2 regions of the Flavobacterium sp. MMS24-S5 genome follow, and region 1 is predicted to be linked to the other one. Evidence: riboswitches for the same ligand, from Rfam matches in the RefSeq annotation. Region 1 holds a riboswitch; the other holds the start of a gene.
The links. Region 1 has a riboswitch for S-adenosylmethionine ahead of ACPWTF_RS15365 (alpha/beta fold hydrolase). Riboswitches for the same ligand answer to the same signal wherever they lie in the genome.
Positions count from the first base shown of each region.

Region 1 (16,486 bases):
TTTGATTTTCTTGCTGTAATCGCCAATTAAACTTACCCCTTCAAAAAGTTTGTCTAAGACACCAAATTCTTCCGATAAATCAACATTCGGATAATCTGATATTTGATATTTTTTAAAATTCTCTAATAATTCCTTATAACTGCCGTTTTTAGCAGCAATGCTCAAAATAAACTCTAATTCGTCTGTAGCATTTCCGCGTGCAGAAACTACAACGGCAATTTTTTCACCTTGACTTACTTTATCAGAAATGATTGAAACAACTTTGTTAAGCCCTTCTCCGTTTGCTAACGATTTACCTCCAAATTTTAATACTTTCATTTTATTTCTTTATTGTTTCTGCCTTAAAAATATCGGCAAGTAAATGATCTAATTGTTTGTACTCGATTAAAAAAGCGTCATGTCCGTGAACCGAATCAATTTCGCTATAGAAAACATTATCTTTAAATTTCTTCAATTCCTCGTAGGTTTCTACATTCTCCTTAGCTGTAAAAAACAAATCCGAATTGATTCCGACAATATGAATTGAAGCTTTTGTTTTAGACAATAAATTTTCAAAACTTTCACTATTTCTAGTAATATCAATTGTTTTAAGCAACTGATTCATTAATTTATAAGAAGACAATTGGAATCTTTTCTGCAATTTTTTCCCGTGATGTGCCAGCCAGCTTTCGATATTAAAAATCAAAAGATCTTGGTTGATCGTGCGCTGAAATTTTTCTTTGAAAGATTCTGGCGAACGGTAACAAAGCATTGCATGTATTCTGGCGTCTTCAATTGGTTTCGAAGAATTATTGAGAATTTGCTCTTGTAAAAAGCAATTTGCAATAAGCCAATCAGTAGATTTCCAATCACTCGCAATCGGAATAAGGTTTTCTGTAATATTTGGCGCTAATGCTAAAATTTCCCAAGCAATTCCGCCACCAACAGAACCTCCAATAACCGCAAAAAGCTTTTCGATATTTAGAGTTTTTACACCTTCGATAAAGATTTTGGCAATGTCTCTCGCTGCAAAATCTAAATAGTTGTCAATTAAAAAAGAATTGCTTCCGTTTCCTGGAATATCGAAAGCTAGAATGGTATAAACATCAGTATCAATGGTCTTACCTTTACCAATCAAGTCATTCCACCAGCCATTTTCACCAGTAACTTGCGAATTTCCAGTTAAAGCATGATTAACCAAAACAATAGGCGCACTGTGCAAAGGTTGCCCTGCCAGCGTAAAACTTAATGGTATAGAATGATAAGTTGCACCACTTTCTGTGATGAAATCTTGAATTATAATGGGATTTGGTATATTTTCCAATTTCAAATCTGTTGTATTATTGATTTGTATATGGAAATATTAGAAAGAAAAACTAGGTTTAACTAGAAAAAATCTTGTTGTTATCTTTCCACGTTTGGCGTGGTAGAATGTAGCACCTTCTTCGTTTTACCGAAGGGTTGCTAAGGCTTCATCGGGTCTAATCCCTCGTCCTTTCTTTATAACATTTCAATACGTGTTTGAACTTAACGAGTGCAAATTAACTACTAATTTCGCTAACAAACAAATTTTATCTAAAAGTGTTTGTTAAATTTCTGTGAGATACTTTAGCAAAAACTATTATACGCAAAAATTTACCGAACAAAAATGCCCAGTAAAATTAAGCAGGTTTTCACCTAGTTTATGATGCTTTTCCGTTTAGATAAAAAGCGTTTCATTTTCTTTTGAATACATCAAAAACAATAAAGAATTTGGTGCTTTTTTCTCAGCGCTTTTATCTTCCTCTGTCATTCCGAATCTTGGGTGAGCCAATTCGTTTGTTGGCGGTGGATTACTATTTTTTGTCCTTCTATTTTTCAATTTAGAAATTTTTTCTGCGAAGTAGTTCAATTTGCTCATGATATTAAGTTTTAGTTAAGTTGTGTTTTATAATCTTTATTTCTCGTTTATCTTTTTGTTAATTCGTTTTACCGAATAAAAAAACCCTTTTGGATTTTTAGATACCAAAAGGGTTTAAGTTTTTACACTCATGTATGCTTTTAGTATCAACAGACGTATGCGCAAATAAGCGCGACAGTAAACATCTTGTTCATCTGTAAGGATTTATTCATCTGTGATTTATATTGTATTTTAAAATTTTGCATTTCTGTTAAATTAAAAAGCCTCCTAATATTTCTATCGGAGGCTCTTACTATATTGTTATTGTATTCTTACAATTTTAAGCAATAGACACCCCAGCCTCGGTCTTAACCGAAATGGCACAAAACATTTTGTTGACTTTTAAGTTCATTTGATTTCTAGTAGTTTTTGGGTATAACAAATATGCAAATATTTTTTTTATTACACAAATAAAATTCAAGAATTTAATTACAAAATTCGTTGAAAATGTGTTTTTTAACGACAAAAAACATCTTACAAAAACGAAAACGAAATAACAAAGGTAAAAAACTTACAAAAAAACTGTTTTTTTCTTCATGACTCCATTTGACAAATCAATTTATCAAAGAACTTTTTTCTCTTTTTTCTTTTTTTAACTAAAAAATTAAAGCCAAACAGCTTCTTTACTCCTAATTCGCTCCGCAATTTTCAGAATATCGGTTATAATTCCTCTAGAAATCGCTTGTTTGCAAGGCGGAGCACTTTGAATTACGATAGGAATGTCGGCATAAGATTTAGTGAAAATTTCAAAAATGGCATCTGAACCTTTCAATTGTCCGATTGGAGAATCTACCGGTTCCGAAATCAACTTAACTTCCAAAATGCCTTTTTCTACATCAAATTCTCCCACATATCTCAATACATGATTTTCTGCTTGAGTAATTTTGGTGATTTTAAAAGATTTATCTAGAGCATCTTTGTTTAGCACTCCATTTTTCTCCAAATGCTCTTCGGTTATAAATGGCTTGATTTTAATGTCTGAAAGCTCAAAATCTTTTCCTATCTCTCTGGCCAAGATCAAAAGTTTTCTCGCCGTATCGTTTCCCGACAGATCTTCTTTAAAGTTTGACTTCATTAATCCTAAAAGACTCGCATCTTTTAAAACAGATGAAAACGAAACTTCTTCTGATGAAAATCGATTAAAAACATAACTTAGATGATCAGAGAAAACACCTCGGATTTTTGTGATTTTTTCGCCCGAATAGTACAAATCTCTTAAGGTTTGCAAAACGGGAATCCCAGTTTCAACAGAGGTTTCATACAGAAACTCTTTGCCATGCTTTTTAAGATCTGCTCGTAGTTCTTTATATAAGTCAATCGGGAGCGTATTGGCTTTTTTGTTTACCGCTACAATATTGAATCCGTTTTTGATTAGCGTGTTGTAATGCTTTACCAATTCATCACTGGCTGTTGCATCTACGGCAATCAAGTTTTCAAATTCATTTTCTTGTGCAAATTCGACAATATCTTCTACTTTAAAAGGAACTGCCAATTGTCTAAAATTGGTTTCCCAAGCATAACCAACACCTTCTTTCTCAAAAAAAGCAACCGTCGAATTGGTTATTATAGGAAAATGAAAATCGACATTTTTGCTTTCAAGAAAAAACTCCTGACTTTCGACAATCTGATTAATCAAAGTACTTCCGATATTTCCAATTCCGAAAAGGATAATGTTTATTTTAAGCTTTGACATAATTTCTATTTTTTAATTTTTGAAACCATATTAAGAGATCTAAGTTCATTTAATATTCCAACGTTTATCAAGGTAGACGCACTGCAGTGTGTCTCTACGGTGCGTCTCTACAAAATGCACTTACATTCCTTATAAGGTTTAAATTTTATAAAGATGCTTTTCATAAAAAATTACCTTTAGCAAAACCACTCGCTAAAGGCAATTTTTCAAACAAAAAACAAAAAAACCTAATTTTTATTGATGCTGAATTGAGAAAGCGAAACGCTCTCAAAAACAGTTTGCAAATCAGCAATCAAATCTTCAATATCTTCAATTCCCACAGACAGACGAATCAAATCTTTAGAAACTCCTGTTTCTATTTGTTCTTCATCTGTTAATTGCTGGTGCGTAGTACTTGCTGGGTGAATAATCAGCGATTTTGTATCGCCAATATTGGCTAGCAGAGAGAATAATTTAGTATCATCAACCACTTTTTTAGCAGCATCAAAACCTCCTTTCAATCCGAAAGTGATAATACCGCTTTGTCCTTCTGGCAAATATTCTTTGGCCAAAGCATTATATTTACTCGATTTTAAACCTGGGTAATTTACCCAAACCACCTCATCTTGTTTTTCTAACCATTCGGCTAGAGCCAAAGCATTTTCACTGTGTTTCTTAATTCGAATTGGAAGTGTTTCCAGTCCCTGAATAATCTGAAAAGCATTAAATGGACTTAAAGCAGCACCAAAATCACGCAAACCTTCAATTCGAGCTTTTGCTATAAAAGCTGCATTTCCTAAGGCCTCATGATATACTAATCCGTGGTATCCTGCAGATGGCTCGGTAAATTCAGGAAATTTTCCGTTTGCCCAATCAAAGTTTCCAGCATCAATGATAACGCCTCCTAATGAAGTTCCGTTTCCTGCGATATATTTAGTTAAGGAATGAATTACAATATCGGCACCATATTTAATTGGATTCAATAAATAAGGTGTCGCAACTGTATTATCTACTATAAATGGCACTTTGAATGCTTTGGCTTCTGCCGAAATTGCTTTTAAGTCTAGTACATCTAATTTTGGATTTCCAAGAGACTCTACAAAGAAAGCTCTTGTATTTTCTTTTGCTGCTTTGGTAAAATTTTCAGGTTTTGAAGGATCTACAAATGTGGTAGTAATTCCTAATCTTGGCAAGGTAACTTTTAACAGATTGTAAGTTCCTCCGTATAAACTATTTGAAGCAACAATATGATCTCCCGCTTTTAAGAGTGTCAATAAAGTTGTTGAAATTGCAGATGCTCCAGAAGCGGTTACTACAGCTCCAATTCCGCCTTCAAGAGCTGCCAGACGTTGTTCTAAAATATCGTTTGTCGGATTATTTAATCTAGTGTAGATAAATCCAGATTCGGCAAGACCAAATAAATTGGCTGCATGATCTGCGTTATTAAATACATATGATGATGTCTGGTAAATAGGCACGGCTCTTGTTCCTGAATTTTTAGTAACGTCGTGACCTGCATGTAATGCGTTTGTTGCGAATTTTTGTGTACTCATGATTTCTTAGTTTTTTAGGTATTTTTAATACGTTTATATATTGTTATATGTAATTGATATTGAAATCGCTTTTTGAAATTGCTATTGAATCTGAAATTGATTTAAGCCAAAATATCTTCAGCTTCTTCTTCAAGATCATATAGATGGAACAGTAATGATTTCTGCGTTTTTATCTGCTGTGCAGGATCATATTTTGGAGTTTCAGTTGATGTTTCTTCCGAATTATTATTTCTTAATAAGTATTGAAATGCTATCGTATTTATATCTAGTGTATTCATGATTTAAAATTTAAAATGTTGGAAATAAAAAAGCCCTTTCGGATGGCGACCAAAAGGGCTTATAGTTTAACTATAACAAAGATTGTCTCTTTCACTTTTGGCAACAGCAAATTGGGATGCACATTTGCATCATCTCACAACACATCATATTTCTTTTTGCTATTGTTTTCATTTTGATTTAAAATTTGAATTCGACTATTTTTTAAATTCGACTAATTCGATAGAGTAAATGTAATAAGTATTTTTTTAACGACCAAATTAAATTTGAAATTTTATACTATTTTTTTTAGAATCCCTTTCAAGCCTTTTAAATAAAGGCCTGAAAGAGCCTATTTTAATTAAAATTTAAAGCTTAAGCGGGCAAAACCAAATCTTCCGTTTAATCCGAATTGAGAAACTGCTCGTGAATAAGCAAACTGATTCGCATTTGTCAAATCTGTACTTGGCGCTGGCGACAAAGTTGGCGTTGTATTTGTAAAAGCTGGAGTTGCAGGATTATTTCGGTCTGGATAAACATCTCCTATATTATTCACTCCAATTGTAGCTCTCAAATGCTCGTTGATCTGATATCCTAAAGACAAATCGGTAACCAATTTTGCGCTGTATTCTGGATGTTCGTACACAGAAGAAAATCCGTCCAGATTAACATCTGTTGCTCCTGGATCTGTAACTTTTCCGAAATAGCTATTTCTTAAATAAATATCCAATTTTTTAATATTGAAAGTAGTCATCAGATTGGCTTTCAATTTCGGAATCGCTTCTTCTAAATACACTCGGCTTGATTCTGGGAAGAAAGAATAAATATAAGGTTCTCCTCCTGCATTCACTATTGATTGCGGAATATGCAGATCTCCTACTCTTTTGGTTTCGTTGAAACTAAATGCAAAATCGTTTCTAATTGTGAAATCCTGAATTACATCGTATTTCTGAGAAATTACCAAATCAATCCCTTTTGTTTCAGAATCGATTCCGTTTGTCCAGAAAGAAGCTCTTTCTACACCCTTCAAATCAAATGCTTGCTGAAACAAAGTCAACGCCTCTGCCTGTTCTGGCGAAGTTGCAGCACCGATTTGCGCATCTGTTGGTCTAGAATATTGTCCAGACAATACAATTCTGTCGTTGATTCTTGTAAAATAAGCATCAGTTGCAATGGTTATGTTAGCTTCAGGAATTTTGAATGTAAATCCTGTACTGATACTTTTTGATTTTTCTGGTTTTAAACTTTCAATTCCAATACTTTTTGCTGCTTGCGAATCGTTTGTAAAATACCCCACTTGATATGGAGAACCGTTGATAAACTGAGTAGAACTTGACTCAAAATATCTTTGCTGTAAAGAAGGCGCTCTAAAACCTGTTTGTCCAGAGATTCTCCAATTGATATTATCATTTAATTTTAGAAGAGAAGCTAGTTTGAATGTAACTGTATTTCCAAAATCTGAATAATTTTCATAACGCGCTGCTCCATTTATAAGCCATTTTTCAGTGGCATTCAATTCTAAATCAACATAAGCGGCACCACTTTTTCTGTCTTTTTCTTTAGCATCAGAAGGCTGAAATCCTGAAAATCCTTGCGCTCCTGCTCCACGTTTGTTTCCGAAGAAGTCAGTTACAATCAATGGCGAATTGCTTGGCAAGATTCCTGAAACTAAATTTCCGTTTACATCATACAATCCGTAAGAAGCTTCTTCTCCTGCTTTAATTTGATAGTTCTCATATCTGAATTCACCTCCAAAAGCAACGTTTAACCCAGAAAGCACATCCAGTTTTTTGCTAAAGTCCAAATTGGTAGTGCTCTGTAAAAACGAAACTTTTCCAGCATCAAAACTAAAAGGAGAATTGGTTCCTAAAGTTGCGTTGATGGAATTATTCACATCATAGTTAAAAGAGTTTGTTCCTAAGTTGGTGCTTAAATCGGTATCAAACCCAAATAATTGCGTATTTACACCAACTGCTGCTGAAGCATCTAAAATCTTTGACTCAATTTCTGGCAAGAATCCGTTTTGATACACTTGCGTGAAAGTACCAGAACCATTTGGCAATCTATTGAACGCATACGATTTACCTCCTCTATAAGAAACCCCACCAAAAGAATATAAAGAAGTGGTTTCGCTCAAAGGATATTTAGCATTAAAATACAATTGTCCTGCAGCCAATTCTGACTGTCCAACACTCATATTATAATCACTTCTCTGCTGACCTCTGTAAGCCAATTCATTATTAGTTACGTCAAAATTTAAAGCCGTCTGCATTTGCGCAATTGTTGTTGCCGATGCAATAGCATTTTGTTGTGCTGTTGTAAAATAACCTACTTGCGGCGCATATTGTTTTAAAGAAGACAAAATCTGAGCCGAGTTTGCAGTCGTATTAATATTGCTAAACAAAGAGTTGATTTCTACTCCATTTTGCGCCGCTCTATTTTCTACGGCATTGTAAGCATTAAAAATTCCATTACTTCTTATTCCTGCTCTACTAGTTGCTTGCCTTGTCACCGCAGTTCCTGTAACATTTAAGAAACTTCCCGGTTTACCCAATGAAGTTCCGTAGTTTAAATCGATTTGGGCAGTTTGACCGTCTGCTCCTCCTTCAAAATTATTTGATCCCGAAGACAAATTTGCTCCATACTGAATTCCTCCTGTCAAATAATTAGCATTTTTCTTTAGAACAATATTAATAACTCCTGCAATCGCATCAGAACCATATTGTGCGGCAGCTCCATCTCGTAAAACTTCTATTCTTTCTATGGCAAAAGACGGAATTGCATTTAAGTCTGTTCCTACAGATCCTCTTCCTGGCGATCCGTTTATGTTTACTAAAGCACTTGTATGCCTTCTTTTTCCGTTTACCAAAATCAAAACCTGATCTGGTCCGTAATCCTCTTAATTGTGCTGGATCAACGTGGTCTGTTGCATCTGCTGTAGAAGTCGGGTTACTCGTAAACGACGGCGCAACATAATTTAAAATTTGAGTTACGCTCGTTTGCGGTGCCCCTTTTGTTATTTCTGATACGTTAAAAACATCAACCGGAACCGGCACATCTGTTTTAACTCTGTTTTTACTTCTTGATCCAATAATAGTAACTTCAGACAGTTCGTTGTTTTTTAAACTATCCTGCTCTTTTTTATTGTCCTGAGCATAAAGTCCTGAAAAAGTCACAAGACCTAAAACGATTAGTACATTTTTCTTCATTTCTTTTTTTACTGATTAATTATTGTTTTTGGCTTAAAAAAAATCTTACAGGTTTATTTTTGGCATAAAAAAACCTCTGCGGTTCGGCAGAGGTTCTATTTATATTTTATTGAAAAATAATTACAATAGCGTCTCTGCGGATAACTCCGGCATCTTACAAGACATCATATTGCAAACTGTAAATTTCATTTGTTTCTTTTGTTTTAACGGGGCAAAGTTGCAAACTATTTTTTAATCGACCAAACAAAAAACAAATTATTTTCTATTACCCTATCAAAATAGTATGTTATTGTTAAATTTCTGCTAGAAAAAATAAAAAAAGTTGAACTTTAATTTGCAAATCAAAATGGTTTCATACCTTTGCACCCGAAACAGAGGAAAAATTTGAACTGATTGCAACCTCTTCATAATGAAATGATTTCGTTATGAATGCTGAAAGATTCATTTCAGTAGTAAAAAATGCTAAAGCAGGAACTCTCCTTTAGCCCTTTTTAGCAATTACTTTCCCTGCTTAAATTTTTAAAAACTAATATTTTATTATTACATTATTATGGCTTATTTATTTACGTCAGAATCTGTTAGTGAAGGGCATCCAGACAAAGTTGCAGATCAAATTTCGGATGCATTAATCGATAACTTTTTGGCATTTGATGCTGATTCTAAAGTAGCATGTGAAACTTTAGTTACTACAGGTCAGGTTATTTTAGCAGGTGAAGTAAAGTCGAATACTTATCTTGATGTTCAGCAAATCGCTCGCGAAGTAATCCGTAAAATTGGATATACTAAAAGTGAGTATATGTTTGAAGCGAATTCTTGTGGAATTCTTTCAGCTATTCATGAGCAATCTGCAGATATTAACCAAGGTGTTGACAGAGCTAAGCCAGAAGAGCAAGGTGCAGGTGACCAAGGAATGATGTTTGGTTACGCTACAAACGAAACTGAAAACTTCATGCCATTGGCATTAGATTTATCTCATAAATTATTACAAGAGTTAGCTATTTTAAGACGTGAAAACAAAGAAATCACGTATTTACGTCCAGATGCTAAATCTCAAGTAACTTTAGAATATAGCGACGATAACAAACCAACTCGTATTGATGCGATTGTAATTTCAACTCAACATGATGATTTTGATGAAGAAGCTACGATGTTGGCTAAAATCAAAAAAGATATTATCGAAATTTTGATTCCAAGAATTATCGCTAAAAACCCAGAGCACGCTCACTTATTTAACGATAAAATCAACTACCATATTAACCCAACAGGAAAATTCGTTATTGGAGGAACCTCACGGAGATACTGGTTTAACAGGAAGAAAAATCATTGTTGATACTTACGGTGGAAAAGGTGCTCACGGTGGTGGTGCATTCTCTGGAAAAGATCCAAGTAAAGTAGATAGAAGTGCTGCTTATGCAACTCGTCATATCGCTAAGAACTTAGTTGCTGCTGGTGTTGCTGACGAAATCTTAGTTCAGGTTTCTTACGCAATTGGAGTTGCTGAGCCAATGGGAATTTTCATTGAAACTTACGGAACTTCTAAAGTAAACTTAACTAACGGTGAAATCGCTAAAAAAGTAGAGGCTATCTTCGATATGCGTCCTTACTTTATCGAGCAACGTTTAAAATTAAGAAACCCTATTTATAGCGAAACTGCTGCTTACGGACACATGGGACGTAAACCTGAAACGGTTACTAAAACTTTCTCTGCTCCAGGCGGAAACGAAAAAACGGTTACTGTTGAGTTGTTTACATGGGAAAAACTTGATTTTGTTGACCAAGTAAAAGCTGCATTTGGATTGTAATTCAATCTAAATTTTAAATACTAAAAAAGGCTGTCTAAAATTTTAGACAGCCTTTTTTTTTACTTCTATAATTACTAAAACTAGTAAGTTCCGTTGCTCATTTTAGTTAAAACTTCTTTCATTTGATTTGCAGTTTCTTCATCCATATCACTAGTGATAAACTTTACTGCTAAAACTTGCGTTTCAATAGCTTTGTCTTTTTGTCCATCTTTATAATACAATTGCGCTAAAGTGTCTAAATAATACGGATTGTTTTTAGAGATCACCAAACTATATTCAGACCATTTAATAGCATCTTTAATAAAGTTTGAATTTTGTGGTTTTAACACAACTGTCCATGCCGCATTGTTACAGATATCTGAATGGTAAAGTTTGAATGAATTCCATCCATCATAAGAATAGCTTGAACTTGAATCTAATCCAGAAAAAATAGCGTCTAATTTTTCTATCGGACTTGTTCCTGCCAAAGTATTATCAAAATAAGTGTTGAACTCTTTTAAATAAGTTGTGTTTGAACCGTCCTGATCTTCAAGCTGGCTTAAGTAATAAAAATAGTTTCTGTACGAATCGAAATTCCCTTTTCCAGAAGCAATAATCTTTTTATAAATAGAATTGATCTTTTCTTTATTCATTTCTCCAGAAACTCCATCTTGAGCAAGATATAGGTTTTGCTGCAATGCATCTGAAACTTCAGAAACCACATTCCCAATGGTATGAAGTTCTCCTTGTTTGCTATTAAAATCTGCACGATTACGTTCAATATCTTCTGAGTGATTTAGCAAATAATCGATTGCTAAGAAATCGGTATCATTTAGAATTCTATCTGTACTAAAAAGCTGTTTTGTAAATCCTTGGTTTTTGATTTCTTTAATAATCGTTTCTACCAAATACATATTGGCAACTTTATCTTTTTGATGCGCTTCAATCAACTTTTTCCAAGTTTGAGCCACCTCTTTTTGGTTTAAAGCTGTTTTTGTAATTACAAATTCAGTCGAATTAGGATTGTTTACCGTATAATCTGAATCGTAATCGTACGATGTTTCTAATAAGGCCGCCTTATTAAAAGCTGCAATTAAATCTGAGTCTGAAGCTTTTTTGTTCTTTAAAACTTTATCTACAGAAAGGAATGCATTTGCTCTCTGAAGTTTTCTATAGAAATCTCCATAATAACTAAATTGATATTGTTGCGTAGTTAAGTCTGATTTTGCAACAGCAAGCAGATCACCACTTCCATTTAAAATAATTACACTTTGGTCGCTTGCAATTTTATTGTTTTTAAGCCATTTTTTATCATCGGCTCCAGCCAAATAATAATTGTAGATATCATAAAGAGCATTATAAGAATCGTACATATTATATCCGGTCTGTGTTTCTTGCTCTTTTACAAAAGCATCAAAATTTTCTTTTGCAGTCTTATCCTTATGGTCAACTACAACAACCAAAAACTTGTTATTTGCCGTTTTTGTAGATTCTATTGCCTTTTTTAGAGTGTTTTCAACTTTTAATTTAAAATCATATTTGGTATACGCTGGCGGAGGAATTGTAGCATCAATGGCGGCGGCATCTACTATCACAGCGGCACTATCTACAGCTACTCCAGAGCCAAAATCATCATTTATTAAAACATTTTCTTTTCCTGGATACGTCCAATTTTTTATGGTTTGATTTTCTATAGGAACAACTGTTGGAGTTTTAGCTGGTTTCTCCTCTTTTTCATTTATAAATACCAAAGGATCTTTTCCGTATTGATCAGAAATTTTCAATTCTTTTGTTCTTTTATCAAAAGATCCAATAAGATTTAAATCGCTTAAAACTGCCATATCATAATTGATCGTCACTTCCGAAACATCTTTTGGCAATGCATATTTACTCACATCGCTTTTTCCGTCGTAATCTTCGTAAACCAAATAAAGGAAGTCGGTTTTCTCAATTTCAAAATCTAAATCTGTTTTGATGTAATCGGGATCTACTTTCGTTTTTATATCAGAAAGTCTCTCGTATTGAACCGATTCTACACCTTTTTGAGTTCCAATATAAAAAGAATAATAAGATGGATTCAAGAATTTAATCTTAACCTTTTTTGCCTTTTTATCTTTAGCAAAAACAAGATCAAATCTATTTGTTTTATTCTCCGTGCTTTTTAGAAAAACTAGCGAATCGCCTTTAATCTCGTAACCTCCCGAATAAAAAACCAATTCGTACTTATTATCCTCTAATAAATTTAACTTAATCTTTCCTCCTTTATTTGTAGATAAATAAGTTCCTTTTTCGATGCCATTTGTTTGAGAGAAAGAGATAGAAATTCCAGCAAACAGGAGCGATAAACTCCAGATAAAATTGCGCATGATTACGTTTTTTGTCGTTAATACTATATCACAAAGATATTTGATTCTTCATTAAACAAATCACAAAAACCACAATATTAGCACCAAAAATACTACAAATTGTATTTCATCGAAAATATGATGTAACGCGGCTGAACTGTGTATTGAGAAACTCGTGTAGAGAACTGAGAAAAGCTGTCGTCGTTAAGATAAGTCGTGTTTAACAGGTTGGTTGCCGAAACTTTATATTCCCATTTGCTATTCTTTTTTTGATAAACCAAACTCGCGCTTAAGAAATCATATTCATTATCGACCGTTTTGTCTCCATTATAGTAATGATAGAATTCGTATTCCGAAACAAAAGAAAAACTATCCAAGAAATAATAATCTAATCTTGCAAATGGCTTGTCGGTGTAAAAAGTTGAACCACTGTATTTGTTAACCAAAAGATTATAACCAAATTCTATATTTGGAAGATTTTTATAATTTGTTGAAGCCTTAACGGTATAACTTTGACTGAAACTTTCTGTGGTTGACAATTGGTCATTTTGAATATTATTGAATTTCGACCAATTAAAATTAGCATTGACAGAAGCTTTATAATTCTTTAAAAACGAACGTCCGTAATTTCCCATTCCTGTAAAAGTTTCATCGGCCAAATTGGAATTGTAAGGAACAGAAGACTGATTAATTCCATCAAAATTGGCTTTTGTCTTAATGGCGTCCACTTTTCTGGTATAGGTGGCATTGGCAAAAATGTTCTCAAAATTGAACATATTATATTTAAAATAACGAAGCGAATGCACTTGCGAAGTCGCATTTTCTAAGAAACGATTTCCGCGAAACAAACTGCTGTAATCTGACAAAACATAACCCGAAGCCAATTGATTAATATCGGTAAAATCGTTTGTCAATGAGAAATTATAGGTAAGCGTTTCCGATTTTTTGATTTGATATAAAGCAAAGAAATCAGGAAGAACCTTTACGAAATTCTGAGAATAATCGGTTCCCAATTGCCCATTTGTCATTTGATATGTATGCACACTAACTCCAGGCGTTAAGGTAAATTTCCCTGTCAGAATTTTATAATGAAAACCTAAAAAAGCATCATTAAAACTGTAATCAACATCATTGTTATTTTCGGCATCATTCAAATCATTTTTATCGCCATTATCTAAAATTTGAAAAATGTGAGAATTGAAATTCTGATACGAATATGTATTTCCTACCGTAATATTGATGTTACTTTTTGGCGTTACCATATAATAGTAATCCAATTTGGTGTCCAATTTATTGGTTTTTACAAAACGATCTTGGTTCAAGTCGTTTCGATTTTGTCCCGAAATATATCCTGATAAATCAAAAGGCTGTGTTCTTAAATTGGCATTATAAAATGGATTTTCATCTTGATACAAATGTTGCATTTCGAAAGCAAAAATATTTTTACTGCTTTGCGTATAATACAAACTCAGATTTTGATTGATAGAAGTTGGATCTTGTTTCTTTTGAGTTAAAATAGTTTCTACCGCAGAAACATCACTAACAATAGATTCACGAAGCAAGTCTGTATCTTCATTCTGCTTTGATAATTTGGTCAGGATATCATAATCAAACTGAAATTTATCATTTGGCTTGTAAGTCGAGCTTAGTTTAAAAAGTCCCAAATTATTCTTTTGATGCGTCATTTCATCCCGTTTCTGCTGATCTCCAGAATCTAAAATCGTGGTTTGAGATTTCGTTTCTAAATCTGTTTTTGAAGACGAAAGAATTCCAAAACCACTTAAGTTCCAAGCTTTATTTACAGAATAAGCGAAGTTTGTTGCTCCAAATTTGGTTTCGATTTCTTTAGCGCGATTATTTCGAAGCAATGAAATTCCTAGATCATTTGAAGAAACATTAAAACTGCTCCCCCCTTTTTCATCATATTTTTAAATCCGCCAGTGAACTTAAAATAATCTTGTGCAGTAAGTGGTAATTCTCCAATATTATTAAAATTGGTGATTAAATTAATACTGTATTTTGGACTGTAATAGAATAATTTCGGATTGATAATATAGCGACTATCCAATTCTGCAACTCCAATTCCCGCAGTTACATCTCCAAACCAAAAGTTCTTTTTTCCTTCTTTTAATTTGATATTCATTGCCACATTATCTTGATCGTTTTCTAGACCTTTAAGTGCGCTTACTTCATTGTAATTTCTTAAAACCTGAACTTTATCAATAGCATCGGCCGGAATATTTTTAACGCCTAATTTGGTATCTCCGTCAAAAAAATCTTTTCCTTCCACCATCAATTTACTGACTTTTTTCCCTTCAACTTCAATTTCACCATCGGCATTTACCTCAACTCCTGGCAATTTCTTCAGCACATCTTCGAGCTTTTTTTCTGTTCCCGATTTAAAAGAATCTGCATTGTAAACAATTGTATCTCCTTTTATAGAAACAGGCATTTCTCGAACAATTTCTACACCTTCCAATTCGATTCCAGCACCATCCATAATAATATTTTGAGTCATGTTCTCAGCTTTTGTAACTAGAGCAATTTCCTTAGATTTCATTCCCAAATAACTTAATTTAATAGTATAAGCTGTATTAGGTTTTAAGGTAAGCTGGAACTTCCCTTTATCATTCGTGATTCCGTATGAATCCATTGCTTTGGTACCATTGTTAATAGCCATGATATTGGCCATTTCCAACGGATTTTTCTGCTCGTCTTGAATTAGACCATCAAAACGGATACTTTGCGAAAAGGAAATAGATGTAAAAAGTAAGGCAAATAAAAAAAGTGTCTTATTCATGATAAGAATATTGGAAGTTTCGATTTTGGAATTTGAGTTTTATAAATTTTATCTTCCCATTGGAGGAGCTCGCCAGCACGACCGCGGTTCATCTCTCCAAATTCTTCCATTTTTTTAATTACTGTTTCGTCGTATTCTTTCTGAGAAATCACTTTTCCTTTTTTAGAAGGTTTAATTTCTACTTTATCTTTTGAGTTCAGAACAATTTTAGAACATAAAATTGTCGTAGTTCCATCATTGATTTCTAAAATTAAACCAGGAAGTCCCCAGTAATTTTCTGGCCCTTGATTTATAGGAATTTCAGGTGTATACCAAGCTGTTACTACAATTTCTTTTGGAATTTCGAAGTTATCAGCAAAATTCGTTTTGGTATCTCCCGAAGTCTTTTTAGCCTCCTCTTTTTTATCTTCATCCTTTTTAGGTCTGAAGTTTCTAAAATCGGTTTTACTGGCTTGCTTTACTGCTGTTGCTTTATAACAATTGTAGCCTCCAATTTGTTTGGTTTCTTGTTCCAGTTTCCAGTCTAATTTTGGTAGCGAATCAACCACAAGAAATTCTTTACCCATAAACTCTTTATCAACGGTATACGTTTTTGTTTTTACATCTTTATAAAAAGTACCGCCTCCACCTGTAAGCGAACCAAACATCATGCGAAAACCGCCTTGCTGCTGACCTGGCGCTTCTAGTTTTTCTTCTTCTTTGTAAATCGAAGCTGCTTTATCGAAATTCAAAACGAATGTTTTTTCGAGCATCTTTTTCATACGCTCCTCCATGTTTTTCTGCATTTCTGGGGTAATATCTCTATTCCCGCGCATGCCTTCAAATTTTGGAGCCTGTGTTTTTGACTCATAAACAGCCATTCCCTGAAAATCTTTTTGCGCTTGAATTTGTGCAGAAACAAGCAGTAAAGTCATATAAAAAAATATCTTTTTCATTTCATTTTCTTTAAGTGA
Region 1 is NZ_CP190016.1:3,304,709-3,321,194, reverse strand. It holds gene thrA (bifunctional aspartate kinase/homoserine dehydrogenase I) at 1-318, opposite strand, end outside; gene ACPWTF_RS15365 (alpha/beta fold hydrolase) at 320-1,303, opposite strand; SAM riboswitch class I at 1,381-1,488, opposite strand; gene ACPWTF_RS15360 (hypothetical protein) at 1,679-1,879, opposite strand; gene ACPWTF_RS15355 (aspartate kinase) at 2,523-3,611, opposite strand; gene ACPWTF_RS15350 (O-acetylhomoserine aminocarboxypropyltransferase/cysteine synthase family protein) at 3,839-5,143, opposite strand; gene ACPWTF_RS15345 (hypothetical protein) at 5,245-5,421, opposite strand; gene ACPWTF_RS15340 (TonB-dependent receptor plug domain-containing protein) at 5,760-8,267, opposite strand; partial or broken gene metK (methionine adenosyltransferase) at 9,158-10,409, shown strand; gene ACPWTF_RS15330 (hypothetical protein) at 10,490-12,754, opposite strand; partial or broken gene ACPWTF_RS15325 (carboxypeptidase-like regulatory domain-containing protein) at 12,847-15,533, opposite strand; gene ACPWTF_RS15320 (GLPGLI family protein) at 15,530-16,468, opposite strand.

Region 2 (16,486 bases), 2.0 Mb from region 1:
CGGCAACTGTCGTTTATGCTATTACCGAATATGGAAAATCGGTGCTTCCGGTTACTGAAACTTTAGTCAACTGGGGATTGGCGCATAGAGAGAAGATTATCGAATCGCTTAAATAATTCTAATTTTTGTACCGATGAGATATTCCCACGGAATATTATCCCATTGGAAACCTAACAGGTTTTCAAAACCTGTTAGGTTGACTACTAACTAATCTAACTTAAACCATTCGTTTACTTCTCTTGCGATGGTATCTTTAATTTCCGGATTCTCAAATTCATTTGAAACCGGATTATATTCATAATCTTTTTTCCACTTTTTATAATTCAGAGCTACTTTTTCAATTGCATCACAGATATAAAAAAGCTCTTCATTGCTCATAATCGGATGCAGTGACAAACGCACCCAACCTGGTTTATTGGTTTGATTTCGTTGCAATAATTCATTGGTAATTTCTGCCGATTTCTTTTCGTTAATATTAAACAGATAATGCGCATAAGTACTCGCACACGACCAGCCGCCACGTACTTGAATTCCGAAACGGTCATTTAAAAGCCTTACGATTAAATTATAATGAATGTCTTCAATAACAAAAGAAACACAACCAATTCTTTCTGTAGTTAAATCTCCTAAAATAGATAAACCTTCTATTTTTTGAAGTCTTGAAAAACAAAGATCAAGCAGTTCTTTTTCTCTTTCTTTGATTTTCTCCACGCCCATTTGCTCTTTTAATTCTAAAGCCAATGCCGTTCTAATAACCTGTAAAAATCCCGGCGTTCCTCCATCTTCTCTAACTTCTATTACATCGCTGTAACAATATTTGCCCAACGGATTAGTCCATTTTACATTTCCTCCGCCAGGATTATCTGGAAAATCAGATTGATATAATTTTTCATTGAAAACCAAAATACCACAAGTTCCAGTTCGTCCTAAAAATTTATGAGGAGAAAAGAAAATAGCGTCCAATTGTTCTTCTGGATCTTTTGGATGCATATCGATTTTGACATACGGCGCCGAAGCTGCAAAATCTACAAAACAAAGTCCGCCGTTTTGGTGCATGATTTTGGCTAATTCGTGATAAGGCGTAATAATTCCTGTAACATTCGAACAAGCCGTAAACGAACCTATTTTTAAGCTTCTGTTTGCATATTTTTTAATCGTTTCAGCAAGAACATTTGGGTCGACTAAATTGTTCTCATCAGGCGGAAGAATAATTACCTCAGCATTGGTCTCATACCACGAAACCTGATTAGAATGATGTTCCATGTGCGTAATAAAAACCACTGGTCTATCTTCTTCCGATTTTGTTCGAAGTGCCATAATACGTTGCAGTTTTGACAAAGCTGCTGTCATACCACTTCCAGTCGTTACCAAAACATCCGAATCATTGGCATTAACCGATTTTTTAATAATATCCCTTGCATGCTGATAGGCATAAGTAGAGGTTTTTCCTGTCTGACTTGAAAGTGAATGCGTATTGGCAATCATTGGACCAATTTTATTGAGCATTATATCTTCGATCGGATGGTATAATCTTCCGCTGGCAACCCAGTCTGCGTACACTAAATTTTGTTCTCCGTAAACCGATTCGAAAGTATGATCAATTCCTACTGTATTTTCTCTAAATTTAGAAAAGTAACATTCAGGCTCTGTTGGTTTTGTTGTTGGCTCAATCGCATTCATTTCCTTATCATTTTAAATTAACTAATATGTATTCTTTCTCAATTTTTGTCATTTCGAGGAATGACAAGATTGCGTGTTCTTTATTAAATTTTATTTTCTAAAAGCGTTTTTAGTGTAGCTTGTAATTCTTCTCCGTGCAGGTTTTTCGCAACGATTATTCCTTTAGAATCCACTAAATAATTTCCTGGAATAGCTCTTACACCATATAATTTAGCAACAGCACTGTTCCAGAAAAGCAAATCAGAAACGTGTGTCCAGGTTAAATTATCATCTTGAATTCCTTTAACCCAGTTTTCTTTCTTTTTATCTAGAGAAATCCCTACGATGTTGAATCCTTTATCATGAAATTCTTTGTAAGCTGCTACAATATTTGGGTTCTCTCTTCGGCATGCGTCCGCACCATGAAGCCCAAAAATCAACTAGAGTATATCCGCCCTTTAAATTATCATAAAGTCGAACTGGCTTTCCGTCAGGATCATTGGCTGTAAAATCAGGGGCTTTTTTACCTACCGCTAATCCGTCTAAAACAATAGCCAGTTCTTTTAATTCTTTCACGTAAGTGGTATTTTGAAGACTTTTATCCAACAAAGCAATATTTTGTGTAATCTGCTCTGGCGTTAATCTATAAGACCAGTTTCTGTACAACACATAAGCTGAAACAATAGATTTTGGATGTTCGGTTATGAATTTACTGATTTCTACATCTTTGCTCTTTTTATAGATTTCGAACAAATCTTGAGAAGCTGAACCTTCAACTACAGAAGCGGTATAATATTTCTTCGGACTCAGTTTTACTGTAATTGGGTCTTTTTCAAGAAAAACATACAAGGGCGAACTTTCTGTATTGACGCTCAATCCATATAATTCTGGTGTTTTTACTTTTGTTTTAAAACTAAAATTTCCATCTTTTACTTTTGCCGAATCAATTGTAGTAAACATTTTATTGTGAAACTTTTGCAGGTAAACATATTGCGCCACTGTATCGACAACAGTCCCTTTTAATTGTAAATTATTTTCCTGCGCTTGAGTTTGAAAAGCTCCAAAAAGCAAAGCAAAACCTAATAGTATTTTTTTCATTTTATTTTTAGTTTTAAGATTAGACAAAAGAATTTTAGGCCAATGAAAAAAGTCATTAGCGTTAGTATTGTTTATAAAAGAAATTGGAGAGAAACTAGTCTTTAAGCCTTCAGAAAAAAGCAAAACTGTTTTCTTCAAAAATGGAATTCAAGAGTTCATAACTGGCGTACAAAATGGATTCTGCTTTCATAATAAAGATTTTAAATTGGATGATCTTAAACAGATTTACGGAGAAATCTTTCTTATCTACCCGCACACAGCGGAAGGATTTAGCACCTTATTCGGCAACAGGTTGCTAAGACTTCAATGGGCCTATTCCCTCAGTCTTTCTGGATAAGTATCATTATATAAATTTTCTGTGATACAAATATATATTAATTCTACCGAATTAGTCAAGTTTAAAATACTTTTTTTTACTTTTTTTATTAAAAAGATCATTTAGTACAATTTAAAATTTTAAAAATCAATACATTAAAAATAAAAACACTTTTGGGCAAGCACTTTTTTTATAAAAGGAATTCATACGTTTTACTTTTCAAAAAAAGAAAAAACAGTTTCATTCTGCAAGAAAGACATGCAGATATTTATTCTTTTCAAGATTTGAAAAAGTTTCTTTTAATCCATTTTCAAGGTTTGAAGTAATTAATCTCAAGACCTGTTTTAAGTCGTCAAAATTATTTGGTTTTACAAAATAGCAGACTGCTCCAAGATTGGCAGCCGTATCCATATCATTTCTGTACGAAGAAGTAGAAATCATAATTACAGGAATATCTTTATATCGTTCTTCTGATTTTAATTGCTTCAGACATTCCCAGCCGTTCATAACTGGCATATTTAAATCTAGAAAAACAATTTCTGGAATCTTCTCCTGATTTTTAAGCGTATTTAGCACACCGCTACCATTTTCTGAACAATGACAAACAATACTTTCATCTATTTCTGCCAATGCTTCGCAAAACATTTCTGCATCATCCTGATCGTCATCAGCCAATAAAATCATCTTTTCTTGCATATTAAATGTGTTTTACTTTTTGCTCAATTGGCAATGTTATAATAAAAATGGCTCCTTTATTAGCAATTCCTGTGGCCGTAATACTTCCGCCGTGACGTTCGGCTATTTTTTTACAAAGCGACAAACCTAACCCCGTTCCTTCATAACGATCCTTAGAATTTAAACGTGTAAAAGTTTCAAAAATTCGTCTTGTTTGATCAAGATCAAAACCAATTCCGTTATCTTCTACTGTAATTATCGCAATTCTGTTGCCTTCTTCAATTTGTTCTGTTGCTGTAATACGTATTTCTGGCGGAGTATCTTCTTTAGCAAATTTAATAGAATTATTAATAAGATTGTAAAACATCTGATACAACAATACAGAAGCGCCTTCTATAACGGGAAGTTCTTCAAAATATATCGTACCATTTGTATTTTGAAGCGCAATTTCAAGATCGGTTTCTATATTTTTAATAACTTCATTTAAATCGACTATGGTTGTTTTTTGCGAATCGGCATTCATTTTCGAATAGGCTAATACACCATCAATCATATTAAACATACGATCTGCCGCAACATGAATTCGTTCAATATATTTTGTTGAAGATTCATCAAACTGTCCTGACATATGATCTTCTAGACGGCTTAAAAAAGTTTTTATCTTTCGAACCGGTTCTTTTAAATCATGCGAAGCAACATGTGCAAACTGCTGTAAATCGTCGTTAGATCTTTGCAGTTCTTTAGTACGATCTTTTACCAAAATCTCAAGTTTTTCAGTAATCGACTTTTGTTCGTGAATATCTGTACAGGTACCAAACCAATTGGTAATGATACCTTCTTTATCTCTAATAGGAAGCGCTTTACTTAAAAACCAGCGGTATTCTCCCGTACTGGCATTTTTTAAGCGAAATTCAGTCTGATAAGGAACTCCGGCATGAACACTTTCGTACCACATTTTTGACACTAGATAAACATCGTCTGCATGTAATTTTGAAATCCAGCTTGGATCTCCAAATTCATCTTCTATGTAACCCGTGTATTCGTACCAGCGGCTATTGTAATAATCAACAAAACCTTCTGAATTGGCAGTCCAAATAATTTGAGGAACCAAATCTGCAAGCTGTCTAAATCGTTCTCCACTTTCTGCAATAACATTTTGAAGTTCTTTCTGCGAAGTAATATCGCTCGATGCTCCAAACCATTCAATAATCTTTTCTTGATCGTCTAATATCGGGACCACTCTAGAGAAAACCCATCTAACAGAATCGTCTTTATTTATAACCCTATGCTCCATTTCAAAAATGGATTTTTCTACTATCGATTTAGAAATAAGATGTACAGCCATCTGCAAATCGCTAGCATGAATAAATTTATCCAACCAATTGACACCACGTTCTCTTTGATTGGCCAAACGTCCGTCTCCTTCTAAATCCTGCATAATCATCCAATCGGCATCCATTCGATAAACCAAATCGGATGATGCGTTGACTAAAGCACGGAAGCGGCTTTCACTCTCTTCCATTTTTTGACGCGCCACAACTTGTTGCGTAACCTCAACTGCTACTTGTATCATTCCGGTTATCTCTCCATCTTCAATTAACGGACGATAAGCCAAATTATAATAATAGTCTTTTAATTCGCCTGTACGATTGTGCGGCACCAAAACTTCACTTTGATCAAAAGGAATTCCTTCATTATAAACCTTTAAAACTTGCTCCCAAACATATTGCCCTTCCAGTTCTGGCAAAACATCAATCAGTCGCATGCCGATAATTTCTGCGCCGCGACCAATCATTTGCAGCATATGCCTATTGATCTGCTCAATAATAAGATCATCTCCTTTAAGGACTAAAGTCGGAGCTGGCGTTTGATGAATCATTTTGCGAAAACGATTCTCACTTTGCTGCAATTTTTCTTGTGCTTGCTTGCTTTCTGTAATATCTCGTGTTGTTCCAGCAACAAACTCTACTTCTCCATTTTCATTAAAAACGGGAACAAAAATATAATCGTAAATTCTTCTTCCCAGTTCTGCGTGCGGAAAAGAAACTGTTCCTCGAACTGGTTTTTTCGTAGCTACTACAGTATCTATTTCTTCTTCATGCATTTCGGCATGCCAATCTTCATAACCATTTTCAATTAATCTGCGTCCGATGGAGTCTTCTGCAGACTTGCCCCACATCGTCAATAAAGCTTTGTTGGCGTAAGTAAATTTATAATCGAGACTAAATACGTAAACTAGATCAGGAGTACCGTTTAGTATAGAATTGTATAGCCTTTTTTGTTTTTCTGCATCAAGCAATGCATTACGAAGCGCTGTTTCGGCATGTTTCTTTTCTGTGATATCTTCCATGGTTACCACCAAAACATCGTCTTGTTTTACAGCAGTAAATCTGAAACATTGTTTGTTGGCTTCGTCTCCATACCATTGCTCAAAATTGGCTGTAACTCCAGTTTCTGCCGTCTCAATAAACTGTTCTAAAATATTGGTTTTATTTATTTTAGAGAAAACTTTACTGAATAGTTTTTCTTTGTATTCTTTATCATCAATCCAGTTGATGATATAAGTATTAAACAATAATATTGAAAAATCTTCTATTTTGCCTTTATTATCGTACAAAGACTTTAAAACTGCTATTCCATTTGGCGCAGAATTAAAGACGGTTTGAAAAAGGTCTAAATTATTTATTAGCTCCATTATCGTACTAAATAAAGGTAATTTCTAAAGTTGCTCAATAGTCAAAAAGGCATTTAAAAGATTATATTCTTTCTCAAATATAGAGAAAAACGTTTTTACTTTTAACATTTGTTGAATTCTTTTATGTGATTCTAAAATCAAAAAAGCTGAATCATTAAGATTCAGCTTTCTACTATTTTTTTGCCGAATAATTATTTCTTAATCGTATCGGCTTTAACTGTTACTGTTGTATCCATATTAATTGTATCCACTTCCGGTTGCAACGGTATCAATCGTGTTTTGAATAGAATCATTCTCGGATGAATCTATTGTAGTGCTTTCGTTCTTTTTACAAGAAAATGCTAGTCCCATAAGAAGAATTAAGAAAGCAAGTTTCATTTTTATTTGCCTTTTCATAATCCTATATTTTTAAATAAATATTTTCTCCTTTTAATATTATAAAAATACTCCTTTTCGACTTTACGTTTTTTACACAATTTCACTAACTTTTTATATAAAAAACTTTTCATTTTTCAACCAATTTGATATAAGTATAAAAAAAAGAGCAGAAAATTTCTGCTCTTTCTTTATTCTTTAGTCTGTTTTTGTTGCTTCATTTTCAGCAATATCTCTATTTAAATTATTTTTATGCCTAAGTTCTTCGTAATCGGCATCATCTCCCCAATCTCCCGTATTTTGCTGGTGCACAGGGGTATCTGCTTCGTTTAGGTGTTCCTGCTTATTTTCATCATTCGGAAAATACATCTGATATCCTAAAATAGGATCCCAATTGGTTTCTTGCGTACGATCAATTCCATCTTGGAATAAATCGTTTTTTTCATCTCGTGTATCCATTTCTAATTCTTTTTATACCATCAAAAACTGAAAGTATGATTATTACTTTGTTTTCATAGACTCGTAAAATTGAAAAAAATAGCTCGAAAATTTGTTACATGATTTTGGAGAAAATTTATATGATTCTATTTAACAGCTCATTAAAATTTTAGAAAATATGATGTTTCAAATTGTAAATAAAAAATCTGCAAAAATTATGCTCATAGGTTTTTAAAATCATTATTACACTTACCAATTGTCTAATAATTCGATTGCAAGTTTTGCAACAACTTGTTCATCGCTATTTAAAAATGATTTAATTTCATTTCGTGCTTTTTCTCCTTTAATCATTGCTAATGCCTGTAGGTATGTTCTCGAATTTAGATCGCTTTCTTTTCTGGTTTCTTCGCAAACTTGAATAAGTAAATCAACAGAATCAACATCTTTTAATCTTCCTAATCCCAATGCAGCATCATATCTAACGGAAAAATCGGATTGTTTATTCATTAAAATTTTTCTAAAAAATTCTGCATGCCTTTCTAAAGGAAAACTTGCTAAATATTCTATTGCCCCTCTTTCCCAATCGGAATCTTTGGTATTATTTTTATATATTTTCTCAAATATAATTTGCTGATCATTAATCCTATTTTCAACAAATAAATTTACCAAAGCTACTGTTCTGTATTTTTCATCATTTATTAAACTTGGTAAAAGGTCAATTAATTTTTGACTTTTATTTCCTTTCAATGCATCTGCACTCCAATATCTTATCGTTCTGTTTTTGTGTTTTAAAAAGTCTAACAAAATAGTTGTACTTTCCACATCATTTCTACTTTTTAACGCACTAACTAATTGTTCAATTATTTTTTCGTTATTGCACTCTTTTAAAGCATTTTGGATATTGGGCAATAATTCCTCAGAATAAAGAATTTTATTTCGCTGAACTAAAAAGTAATAATCATTTGAAATCTTTTTTGATGTCAGTAATTCTAACCAATATTTTACATTTTCAATTTTTTTCGATTCAAGAAAACAATTTAATAAATCATCTGGAACAGTCTCTTTTTGATTTATTAATGATTTTAAATACTCATTGTCGCTACTTGTCGGACTATTTGCTAAAGCTTGTAAAGTAATTTTTCTTGTATTATCATTATCTAAAAATGGCTTAACAGTCTCTAGCAAATTCCCTATTTGAAGTTCTTTTACCGTATAAATTGCATATCCTTTAATGTTTATATCCCAATTTTTAACAGCATCTAAAACAATTTTCTCCGTTTCAGTATTATTTCCAGTTTTTGATAAAATCTGAATCGCTAAAATTCTAGCTTTTATATTGTCAATATTATATCTTTGATAAGCTGTTTCTTGTAAATTATTTTTATCTAGTTTTAAAAATAATGGAAGCATATGAGCATCTCCAAAATTTTCATTTTCTACTAAAAAATCAAACAATTCAGTAGTATGCTTTGTTTTTAAATTAAGAAGTGCCATTCCGCACCAAATCAAATTTCCTTTATCCTTTTCTGTTTTTAGTTTATTTAACAATTGTCCTTCTCTTGCTAGATCATTGGAAGCGCCAATTATTAAATAGGAAAATAAACGTTGAAAAGAGTTTTCTGAATTCAACATTTTATCAATGTTGTCAATATACAAATCGTCATTTTTGAAATCGCTTAAAGGAAAATTCACCAAAGTTTCGCCCTTCAAACCAGAACTTAATTGTGTAATATCGCTTTGCGGAGTTAAAAGATTTGAATATTTCGAAAATAAATCATTTAGTTGGTCTTCATTAAACGTCTCGTTCAAAGACATTTTAAAATCAGCTTTAAAGTTTATTACATACTGACATTGAGCCTTTGTGAAAAAAGTTAAAAGAACAATTGTAATGATTAATTTTATTTTCATTTCTATTTTTTTATCATTTCGAATAAGACAATTTTTTACCTCTTTTGCAAATCAACAAAACGTTTTTTGTTTAATACTTAAAAATATCTTCTAGCGAATATAAGAATATTTATACAACAATTTCTTTAACTTAATTGGAAGGACATTCAATCTTATTGTGTTTTTTTGATTTCAAAAAATTTTAAAAATAATAATTACCTTTAAAATTCTATAAAAATTGATTTATGACTGAGATTTTTAAAATGTTTAAAATTACAACTGCCGAATCTGAAAAAATTATGCAATCGGTAAACGAACCCCATACGCATGATTTTGAAGAACTTATTATTGGAAATAAAGGTCAGCTGGAACATTTTATAGATTTTCAATCCAAATTAATAGAAGCGCCTTTTATCAGTTTTGTCACTCAAGGAAAAATTCATCGCGCAAAACCTCTTGTAAAAGATGGGGATTGTGATATGTGGGTTTTGCGATTCAAAAGTGAATTTATTGCCGAAACTACTTTTAGCCTTTATGCTTCCTTTCATGACAAGGCAAATATTAGTTTGCAGAGCAATCAGTGTTTTGAAAAACTGGATACGATCTGCAAAATTATTTTTGACGAATACCAACAAGAAGCTCCTGATCTTGCCGTTATCAAACAATTATTAAGCGCGCTTTTTACCATTATCGAATCAGAAAGACGAAAATTGAATTTGAATAATGATGAATCGAAAAAAATTCAAAGTTCTACTTTTAAAAACTTTCTGAGATTGTTAGAAGAGCATTATAAAGAATCTAAAGATGTTAATTTCTATGCAGAAAAACTCTTTATGACTTCGCGCAACTTAAATAATATCTGCCAGAATATTCTACAGCAAAGCGTTTCGGAAATTATTGAAACCAGAAAATTGACTGAAGCCAAAAACTTATTGATGACCACAGATAAAAACATTGCCGAAATAGGTTACGAACTCGGTTTTAATGAAAAAACCTATTTTACACACGCTTTCAAACGAAAAGCAGGAATAACTCCAACCGAATTTAGAGAAGAAATGAAGAAGCTTCTTTCTTAAAAACACAACCTTTCTTCCGAAAATCGTTACCTCTTTGGTTATAATTAAATGCAACTTTGTATCACAAATAAAAGATACTTTTTAAGCAATTAATTATAAAAAATGAATCGTAAAGATTTTCTAAAAACCATGGCAATTTTACCTATCGGAGCTGCAGCAATGAAACTCAGCTCACTCAAAACGGCCGTAGATACTTTTGGCCCAACAGAACGAATGCCAGTTCTTTTTCTTGGACACGGAAATCCGATGAATGCATTGGCAGATAATAATTTCACACAAGGTTTTCAGCAAGTAGCCAAAACATTGCCAAAGCCAAGAGCCATACTTTGTATTTCGGCACATTGGGAAACCAAAGGAACTTTTGTAACCGCAATGCAAAAACCGCCCACTATTCATGATTTTGGAGGTTTTCCGCAAGCACTTTTCGACGTGCAATATCCTGCGCCTGGAAGTCCAGAATTGGCTTTGGAAACACAAAAACTGATTACTTCAACTTCGGTTGGTTTAGACAATACCTGGGGATTGGCACGATGGATGCTGGACGGTTGTAAAATTTCTTTATCCAAACGCCGATATTCCGATTATCGAAATGAGTATCGATTATACGCAACCTGCTTCTTATCATTATGAATTAGGAAAAGAATTGGCTGCTTTACGCCGAAAAGGCGTTCTTATTGTCGGAAGCGGAAATACGGTTCACAACTTACGTCTTGCGGCATGGGACAAAATGATGGTTCCTGGTTATGCCTTCGAATGGGCGCATATTGCAAATGAAAAAATGAAAAGCATGATTTTGGACAATGACCATAAATCGCTTATTCAGTTTGATAAACAGGGTAGAGAATTTGAATTGGCGGTTCCAACGCCAGAACATTATCTTCCATTATTGTACATTTTATCGCTTCAAGAAAAAGACGAAAAAGCAACTGTTTTCAATGACGAACTTGTTGCAGGATCACTCAATATGATGTCTGTAAAAATAGACAAAGCATGAGTATAAAAAGGCCTTTTGGGATAGCATTTGCTGTCCTTATTACCCTATCAATTTTCAGTTTTACAATTATGAATTCAACCAAAGAAAAAACTAAACTGCATTATTTAATTAGAGAACCAAAAATAAAAACGGCAAATCCGCCTTTGGTAATTTTGCTTCATGGCGTTGGCGGAAACGAACAAAATCTCTTTTCGTTTGCTCCCGAATTGCCAGATAACTTTGTCGTAGTTTCTGCGCGCGGCCCGTTAACTTTGGCCCAAATAGTTTTGCTTGGTTTCAGGTAGATTTTTCTACTGGAAAACCTCAAATAAATGCTGAACAAGCAGAAAATTCAAGATTAATGCTGATTGATTTTATTAGTGATTTAAAATCTGAAATTAACTTTAATCCAGATGAAGTTTATTTAATGGGATTTAGCCAAGGCGGAATTATGAGTTACAGTGTTGCGCTTACTGCTCCAGAAAAAGTAAAAGGAATTGCTGTAATGAGCGGAAGACTTTTGCCCGAAATAAAACCGTTTATGGCCGATGAAAAATGTCTTGACAATCTTAAAATCTTCATTTCGCACGGAAAACAAGATGCCGTTTTAAATTATCAATATGCCGTCGACGCTTCTGATTTTCTAAAAACAAAAAACTTAAACCCAAATTTTCATTCGTACGAAGAAGGCCATACCGTAAGTAAACAGATGTTTGATGATGTCAATCTTTGGTTAAAGAAGAATAGCCTGTAAACGTAATATTTACAGGCTTTTTACAAAAATCTAATTTCCTAAATCAAGTAATTTAAAAAGTAACTAATTTCACTCCCAATGTAAACCATCTAGAAGGCAGCGGCACTGCTCCTACTTCATAATACGTTGCATTAAAGATATTTTGTCCATCTAAGAAAATGGTGAATTTATTAATTGACTGACTTACTCTAAAATCATTTACCCAGTAAGAAGGTCCTGTAATTCTTTCGTTAAAACGAGTTGCAAACATCACAGATAAGTTTTTAAACTGATAATCTATGGTGTTGGTAATTTGATGCTTTAATGAAGAAATGGAATATTTTGAATACGTTTCTGTACGCGCTGTTTTAAATTCAGAATCTAAATAAGTGTATCCTAAAAGGATGTTCAATCTAGAATCTTTAGAGAAATCGAATCTATAAGTTCCACGCAAATTGATACCGTTGGTGTTCAAATCTCCTGTGTTTTGACTTTGCCACGGCTGCGTTGTAAGATTACGCATCCAGTCGATATAGTTGTCTATTTTTCTGTAGAAATAATTCGCATTAAAGCTCAAAGCTCTTTTGTTGTACTTGAATCCTACTTCACTTTGAAAAGCATTTTCTGAATCCAAATCTGGGTTTCCAACATTTCCTGTCTGTTTCAAGTATAAATCGGTAAACGAAGGAATTCTTTGGCTTGTTCCCAAATTTCCAATAATTTTAAATGCATCTGTAATGGCATAACTTGCATCGATTCCTGGATAAATCTGCCATTTGTAATCTGAATTATAGTTTAAATATGTTCCGATATTTACATCAAGTTTTTCAGTAAAATTCGTTCTGTATTCGGCATACAATCCAACATTTTCGCGATCGTGATCTCCAATGTTTGAAGAGTGAATGTTTTCGTTTCTAAACTCAGCTCCAAAACCAATTTCTCCTTTAGATAATTTAACGGTGGAGTTCAACTCTCCCGCAATAGAATTGGTATAATGCTGACTTCTTCCAACAGCCAAATTCGAGTTTCCTAAATAACGGTAATCATCATAATTGTATCTGTAAGTAACTCTCGGCATTAGTTTCCAACTGTCCGTAATTTGATGATTGGACTGAATGTTGGCAAATGTAGTCTGAACAATTTCGGTTGAATTTTTATCTCCAGGCGCTGCGTAAAATCCGTTTGCACCAAATCCGTTATTGATATAACCTGCAGAACCTAAAATTTCGTTTTTATCATTGATTTGCACATTTCCTTGATAGAAAATTTTGTTGTTTTCGAATGCGGTATTGTAACGGTAACCGTTGCTTTTATCATGCGAAGCGAAGATTAAATGCTGTTGTTTTTCTTTACCTAAAACAGCTCCAGCCTGAATTCCTGTACCGTAAAAAGTATCTCCTGTATCTTGCGTATCTTTTTCGAAATTAGAACCTGCATAAGTGCTTACCATAAAACCAGAATCGGTTGGTTTTTTGGTAATAATATTAATTGCTCCAGTTAAACTGTTAATTCCGTAAATTCTCGCAGCTGAACCACGAACTACTTCTATTCTTTCAATTGCTTCAACCGGAAGAGGAAGATTCAACATATTATGGGCAGTTTGCGAGTCGATTACTTTTGCTCCGTTTAGCAAAACAACAGTTTGCTCAAAACTTCCACCGTCAACACTAATGTCGGCTTGAGTTCCAAATGGTCTCTTTGTCTGATGTCTACACCGTTGGCATATTGCAACACTTCTTGCAATGTTCTTCCTGGCAGTTTTTTAATGGTTTCGCTCGAGATAACATATACATTTCTGTTTTGTTTAGAAATGGGTGTATTAAAACGGCCTTCATTAATAATAACTTCATCCATTTGGTTGATGGAATCGTTCTTTGTCTGTGCGTAAAAATTGGTACAAATTACTGTAAAGACAGCAAAATAGATCTTTTTCATTTTGGTTTACTATTTTTTTGGCAAAAGTAGTTTCTTACCGTACCAATAAAGCATACCAGTTTTATAATTATAACTAGTCCGGATGAATAAATGATCTATTTTACAAAAATCTAAGTAAATCTGAGAGATATTACTTATAAATCAAATATTTAGCACGCATTTTTTTAAATGCTGCCACACCTTCTTTCCAGCTGTTTCTAATTTCTTCTTCCGAAATTCCGGCTTCGATCTGCTGTTGCAATTTTTCATTTCCAGCACGAATGGCAAATTTTCTTTTGTCAAAAAACTTCGATTTATCAGAAGTGGTCTGATAGGCTTTAATAAGCCATTTTATTTCTAATCGGTTTATTTTTGGAATTGCAGATAAATCTTCTCCGTTACATTCCACGCCTTTATACAAAGGATCTTTATCGCCAAAATTAGGTTTTGGAGTAAAAGCAAAATCACTTTTTGGAAGATAAGGTGAACCGTAAATCTGAAATTGCTTTTCAGTTCCGCGTCCCATGCTCACATTGGTTCCTTCAAAAAGGCATAAACTCACATATAAATTAATCGATTGATCGTTTGGTAAATTTGGCGAAGGTCGTACTGGAAGACTATAGGTACTTTTTCTGGTATAATTCGAACACGGAATTATGGTCAACTTACATTGAATTCCGTCTTTCAGCCATTTCTGTCCGTTGATCATTTTGGCTTCTTCGCCCAAAGTCATTCCGTGCAATAAAGGCGTTGGATGCATTCCGATACCGCTTTTAAAAGCAATGTCCAAAACCGGACCGTCGACAATCGCGATATTCGGATTGGGACGATCCAGTACAATCAGTGGAACATTGTTCTCAGCGCAGGCTTCCATAATGCGGTGCATTGTAGAAACATACGTGTATAATCGCGTTCCAACATCCTGCAAATCAAAAATAATAATATCGATTCCTTTTAATTGCTCTGGTGTCGGCTTATTGTTTTTTCCGTATAATGAAGTAATGGATAACCCTGTTTTAGAATCTATTTCGTCCGATACATGTTCGCCCGCATCTGCCGTTCCTCTAAAACCGTGTTCTGGCGCAAAAATGGTTTTGATTTTTACTTTTTGTTCTACTAAAAAATCGACTAAGTGTTTTTCTTTATTGATAATTCCCGTTTGATTGGTTACGATTCCAACGGTTTTGCCTTTTAATAATGGCAAATATTTTTCAGAATTCTCAGCTCCTGTTTTTATTTGCTGCGCAAAAGAAACTGCTGAAATTAGTATGCAAATTATTATATTTTTCATGGTAATTATTCTTTTATTTTGCCACAGATTAAAAGGATTAAAATGATTTTTGACTCTCGCAGATTCCGCAGATTTAGCAGATAATTTTAATAATAAAATCTCCTAAATCTGCGGAATCTGCGAGAAAAAATTTTAGATTTTGTGTCAAAACACAAAAATCATTTTAATCCTTTTAATCTGTGGCTAAAAAACTTTTTAATATTTATTAATCTGTCTCCAGATTTTCGTACTAAAATCGTCTTTATACATTAATCGGTTTGTTCTTGTTGGGTTAACTCGATTGGTTAGAATGATTAAAAATCTATTAGTATTTCTATTCATAAAGAAAAAAGTTCCTGTGAAACCCGTATGTCCAAAATCGTCTTTTGTAAAAAACTCGTCTGTTTTTCTTTTATCAAAACCTAAACCTCTATAAATTCCCTCTTTCGCAAGTGGCGAATCTGTAAACTCTTTTACGACATTTGCTTTTAGAATCTGTTTGCCTTTGTAATTTCCGTTGTTCATTAACATTTTGCAGATAACGGCAATCGATTCTGCGTTGGCAAATAAACCTGCATTTCCAGAAACGCCTCCAAAAATCGCTGCCGATTCATCGTGCACATAACCTTTTACAGTATCTTTTCTGAAGAAATTATCTACTTCAGTCGGCATTACGTTTTCGATCGAAGTCCATTTTAAAGGATTATATCCAATTTTTGAAATGCCTAATTCGGTATAAATTTCATTTGTGAACTGATCGAGTTTTTTTCCCGTTTTGGTTTCTATCATTTGTTTCACCAAAAGCAAATTTAAATCGCTGTAAAGATATTTCCCTCTCGGATTTGTATTGGCCTTCGCAATCCTTTCATAAACCGACGGATAAAATTCTGGATTGAGCCACATGTTTTTATAAATCTGAACCCAATTTTCTTTTGGTTCAAAAACCAAATATTTAGAATCGTAAACAATGTTTTTGTTCACATACATATTATCAAAAGGTTCAACATATTGCTCTGATTTTTGATTGCTCAAAAAAGGCGAATTATCTGGTGTAGAAAGCAATGCTTGATAAAAAGTGATACTTGGTGTTAATCCAGAAGTATGCGTTAACAACTCAAAAAGTGTTAAATCTGAAATTGCTGTATTTTTATAAAACGGAACAATTTCGCCAACTTGATCTGTCAATTTAATTTTTCCATCTCCAACCAAACGCATCGTTACCAATGTCGCTCCTAAAACTTTAGACATCGAAGCCAGATCAAAAACGTCATCTGATTTTACTAATTGCTTTTTAGTATAATCATGATAACCATAATTTTTGGAAATCAGATTAAAATCTCCAGTACCTACGATAATTTGTGCTCCTGGGAAAAAGCC
Region 2 is NZ_CP190016.1:1,315,885-1,332,370, forward strand. It holds gene ACPWTF_RS05810 (winged helix-turn-helix transcriptional regulator) at 1-116, shown strand, start outside; gene ACPWTF_RS05815 (aminotransferase class V-fold PLP-dependent enzyme) at 208-1,680, opposite strand; gene ACPWTF_RS05820 (peroxiredoxin family protein) at 1,764-2,099, opposite strand; gene ACPWTF_RS05825 (DUF4369 domain-containing protein) at 2,020-2,757, opposite strand; SAM riboswitch class I at 2,997-3,097, opposite strand; gene ACPWTF_RS05830 (response regulator) at 3,314-3,769, opposite strand; gene ACPWTF_RS05835 (PAS domain-containing sensor histidine kinase) at 3,771-6,443, opposite strand; gene ACPWTF_RS05840 (hypothetical protein) at 6,681-6,839, opposite strand; gene ACPWTF_RS05845 (hypothetical protein) at 7,017-7,277, opposite strand; gene ACPWTF_RS05850 (HEAT repeat domain-containing protein) at 7,506-9,164, opposite strand; gene ACPWTF_RS05855 (helix-turn-helix domain-containing protein) at 9,389-10,219, shown strand; partial or broken gene ygiD (4,5-DOPA dioxygenase extradiol) at 10,379-11,213, shown strand; gene ACPWTF_RS05865 (hypothetical protein) at 11,282-11,497, shown strand; gene ACPWTF_RS05870 (alpha/beta hydrolase) at 11,521-11,946, shown strand; gene ACPWTF_RS05875 (TonB-dependent receptor plug domain-containing protein) at 11,999-13,669, opposite strand; gene ACPWTF_RS05880 (hypothetical protein) at 13,552-13,860, opposite strand; gene ACPWTF_RS05885 (exo-beta-N-acetylmuramidase NamZ family protein) at 13,991-15,130, opposite strand; gene ACPWTF_RS05890 (serine hydrolase domain-containing protein) at 15,326-16,486, opposite strand, start outside.
Region 2: another riboswitch for S-adenosylmethionine. It lies ahead of ACPWTF_RS05825 (DUF4369 domain-containing protein); the one in region 1 lies ahead of ACPWTF_RS15365 (alpha/beta fold hydrolase).